2 regions of the Paenibacillus sp. 23TSA30-6 genome follow, and region 2 is predicted to be linked to the other one. Evidence: riboswitches for the same ligand, from Rfam matches in the RefSeq annotation. Region 2 holds a riboswitch; the other holds the start of a gene.
The links. Region 2 has a riboswitch for thiamine pyrophosphate ahead of E0698_RS07555 (thiamine phosphate synthase). Riboswitches for the same ligand answer to the same signal wherever they lie in the genome.
Positions count from the first base shown of each region.

Region 1: linked by a shared signal. The riboswitch ahead of E0698_RS16450 (ABC transporter substrate-binding protein) and the one ahead of E0698_RS07555 (thiamine phosphate synthase) in region 2 are both predicted to bind thiamine pyrophosphate.

Region 1 is NZ_SLTL01000017.1:64,727-66,909, forward strand. Features, by position in the region: gene E0698_RS16445 (MTH1187 family thiamine-binding protein) at 1-88, opposite strand, end outside; gene E0698_RS16450 (ABC transporter substrate-binding protein) at 359-1,405, opposite strand; TPP riboswitch at 1,599-1,708, opposite strand; gene E0698_RS16455 (pyridoxamine 5'-phosphate oxidase family protein) at 1,975-2,183, shown strand, end outside.
Region 2 is NZ_SLTL01000006.1:153,111-155,293, reverse strand. Features, by position in the region: gene abc-f (ribosomal protection-like ABC-F family protein) at 1-527, shown strand, start outside; TPP riboswitch at 616-724, shown strand; gene E0698_RS07555 (thiamine phosphate synthase) at 1,007-1,621, shown strand; gene thiO (glycine oxidase ThiO) at 1,687-2,183, shown strand, end outside.

The sequences.
Region 1 (2,183 bases), on a different contig from region 2:
CTTCAATCGCCTTATCTACATATGCGTAAGAGTCCTCGTTATTGGGGGTTTTAGGAATCACTTGAATACTGAGCAGTGTGTTAGCCATGTGAATTCACCTGTCCTTTATTTGGAGTGTTTTTAGGGAAATATGGTGGTTTAAGGGGGGGAGACCGCTTCGCGTTTCATTTGATCTTACGATCGCTGTTGCCGTGGGATTCTTTGAATAGTTTAAAAGGTGAGAATCCCACGGCAAAGGCGAACGCTGCGCTTCTTCAGATTCAAATGTAACGCTACGCTGCCAACCGCCTTAAAAGCAACATATTATCGGGTTTTGTTGGTGTGGAATTTTTACACATTTAGCGTTTTAACAAAATGATTAACGCTTGGGCAGGAAGTCGTTGGTAAAGGCTTTATCGACTTCCAAGGGTTTGCTGAGCAGCTTGCGCTCATACATCCAGTCGGAGTAGTTTTTCCATATCTCCGCTTTTTGTACGCCCCATTGGGTGGCATCGTCCTGATAACGTGGGCTTAGCCATTTTTGGCTGGCGAGCACCAGCTTTTTATCCAGCTCCGGAACCGCTTTGGTCAAGATGTCTGCGGCTTCTTCCGGGTGAGCGATGGTATATTCATAGCCTTGAGCGGTTGCGTCCATGAAGGACTTGACCAGCTCAGGATCATTTTTAATGGTCTGTTCGTTGCTCACGATGACAGGTGTATAGTAATCCAGGCTTTTGGAATAATCTTTTACATACAGCATATCCAGTGGCTCACCCCGTAATTGGGCTTCCATCCCGGTCCATGCGTAGAAAATCCAGGCAAAGTCGATATCCCGCTTCACGGCTGTAAAATAATCGGCATTGCCCATGTTGATGATCTTCACCTTGCTTACGTCGCCTTTGTCTGCGTCCATGATGGATTTCATGACCGCTTCTTCTACGGGCGAACCCCAGCCGCCGTAGGTTTTACCTTCAAAATCCTTCGGGCTCTTAATCCCGCGGTCAACCGGGGCTGCGAAGCCTGATGTATTATGCTGGATGACCGCAGCGATGGATACGAGCGGTACCCCTTGCGTACGAGCTTGTGTGACGCCCTCCTGATAGCTGATACCAAAAGGTACAGCATTGGAAGCAACCATTTGATCGGCTCCGCCTGAGCCGGGTTGAACGATCTGGACATTCAAGCCTGCTTTTTCATAAAATCCTTTGTCCTTGGCGACATAGAGGCCCGTATGATTCGTATTTGGCGTCCAGTCGAGCACGACTTTAACGTCCTTGAGTCCCTTTGTCGGGGAGGATGATTGGGTGTTGGCGGCAGGAGTCTCGCCTTGTGGGGCAGAGGGGGAGCTTCCGCCGCAGGCGGTCAGGGTCAGGGCCATTAACCACAGGCTGATCAGCCCGAGGCTTAACATTTTCATGCGCTTCATCGTTGTGTTCTCTCCTTTATTACCCGTAATCCGTCGGATCAGACAGCTTATGTTTCCCATTTCACAAAAATAACTTCTGCCGGACGCTATCTGTTCCAACAACATCATCTTCAACAAAAAAAGCGCCCCGATGTTCCGGGACGCTTGCGCATGTATATACCAAAGTAAGGGATGGGCCTGGTCAAAGAAAAGGCGCATCTTGCTTAAGCATTCCTACGCTGGCATTACCCAGATCAGGTTGTAAGGGTCAGTGTCTTGGGACACACTCTCAGCCGGCCGATTCCAGCACCCCTGGCATTGTATAGTCGAATGGGTTATTCATTCGGGTTTACTACGACGATTATATGCCTAGAAGGCGGGTCTGTCCAGCATATAGGAAGAAGTGGCGGTTCATTTGCCAAACGACAGGGTACACTTTTACTGTGAGCTTTGTTCTGAAAATGACCATGATTCAATCGCTTAAAGTTGTTTTTCAGAATAGCTACGCAGGTATGGTTTGATGAGCTGGTGTTGGATCATGGCATAGGCCTTCAAAGGAATTCTAATTTGCGAAAAGGAGTTGTTGTACCGTGGGTAAAACGGAATCATTGGATCGCAGCCAACTGGAACAAGCCATTGTAAAGGCTTTGGATAACAACAAATTTTGCTCGTTGGGTACGGTGGAGGGCGGCAAGCCGAAGGTACGCTATATGGCTCTTTTTAACGAAGGGTTGAACATCCATCTGGCGACAGATCGCAAAACACATAAGGTGGAGGAGCTCAAGGACAACCCAAACGC
Region 2 (2,183 bases):
TGTCCATGACGATTGAACGTGGCGATAAAATTGCGATTGTGGGCTACAATGGTGTCGGTAAATCGACATTGCTCAAAACCATTCTGGGAAAAATTCCGCCGATCAGCGGCAAGACCTATCAAGGGGATTTCTTGCAGCCGGCTTATTTTGAGCAAGAAGTACGCGCAGAGAAAGTTACACCGATTGAGGATGTGTGGAATGAATTCCCGCACTTGAACCAGCATGAGGTACGGGCGCATTTGGCGCGTTGCGGTTTGAAAAATGAGCATATCACCCGTCCGCTATCCGCGCTCAGTGGTGGTGAGCAGGCCAAAGTCCGCCTATGCAAACTGCTAATGCGGGAAAGCAATTGGGTGCTTTTCGATGAGCCTACTAATCACTTGGACATCAAAGCGAAGGATGAGCTGAAACGTGCCTTGAAGGAATACAAAGGAACGGTATTGCTCGTATCTCACGAACCGGACTTTTACGAGGATTGGGTAACCAAAACGTGGAATGTGGAAGAATGGTCAAGTAAAGTCAACTAAATATCCAGTTCTGTACCAAGCTTCACAAGAAGCGGGGTTTGCAGGATTAGGAAAATATGCTAAGCTATCTTTAGCTGATACAATAAAATAGTTACACTAGGGGAGCCGCCCATGCGGCTGAGACGGAATAAACGGATTTCGGACCCTTTGCACCTGATCTGGGTTATGCCAGCGTAGGGAAGTGAGCGCCGTACAAACGAGGTAACGAAAATCATTACTTTGTTTGTTCGTGGGACAATATACGTATACGGATATGATGGTCCGTTCGGTTATTGGACGTACGTTAAACCACTTCCTTTGGGAAGTGGTTTTTTTGCGTTTTCGTTTGTGTTCATATGTTCGTATTCATATATCGTACCCCTTCATTTTTTTGCTGGTAAACGTGGCTAGTCCATACCGTATAGCACGATATGAGACTGTAAAGATACAGGGTCAGCTTACAACCATTTAGTCCATTGTGAGGTGAGAATGAGATCGAATTGCACGTAATTACGATGGAAGGCGATTCCAGTGCACATGCACATACTGCCCAAGTGGCTGCTGCTATTCATCCGTATGTTCATTATGTACACGTGCGCTTGAAGCAGAAGGGCGCATTTGAATTGCTTGCTTTAACCCGCAGTATGGTGAATCGAGGAGTTCCTTTACAGCAAATTGCAGTAAATGACCGAGTGGATGTTGCTTTGCTTACCTCCGTTGGAGCTATCCAGCTACCGGCTAACGGATTACCTGTTGAGGATGTCAAAAGTATACTTCCAGAGGGTACGCACTGCGGGGTGTCGGTGCATTCTTTGGAGGAGGCACAGGCTGCCGAACAGGCAGGAGCGGATTATGTACTCTATGGTCATGTGTATGAGACTCACTGCAAGCCGGGGGTCACTCCGCGAGGTATAGTACAGCTTGAGCGCATATGCAGGCTGCTGAGCATCCCTGTAATTGCTCTAGGCGGCATACAACCACGCCATATTCACGAGCTGTATACTGTGGGTGCAAGCGGAATTGCGGTGATGTCTGGCATCTGGGAGGCTGAGTCCCCCGTTGCGGCTGCGATGGCGTACAAGCGAATGGCGGATCGGGTAGTGCACAGCCTGTAGTGGTGAAACGAAAGTAGGAGATCGCTGCAAGCAGAATCGTTTAGGGGAGAGGAGAGATGGAACATATGCCAGAGATAAAAACAGAGGCACAAGCTATTGGACACGCTGAATGCTTGGTGATTGGTGGAGGTGTCATCGGTAGCTCCATTGCTTATCATGTGGCCAAGGAGGGTCGCAGTACGATATTGGTGGAACGATTCATTCCGGGCGGGGGAGCCTCAGGGGCTGCGGTAGGGATGCTGGCAGCAGAGAGTGAAGAATTCACCGACCCGGAGTTGGCACAGTTCGCCCGCACAAGCCGGGATGCACTTCCCGAGCTGGTTCGTGACCTGGAGCGTTTGTCTGGTGTTGCGGTGGAATTCCGAACAGAAGGATTTGTGACTCCCTTCCGTTCGGAAGCAGAGGGGCAAAAACGCTGGAATGCGGCTATTGCGCGAGAGGGTGATCATCCTGTGTGGTGGGATGCCAGAGAATTGGCCTGCCGAATTCCAGGTTTGGATGGTCAAGTGATCGGGGCTATATACCGATCAAAGGAGACACAGATTTCTCCTGCCCAGCTTTG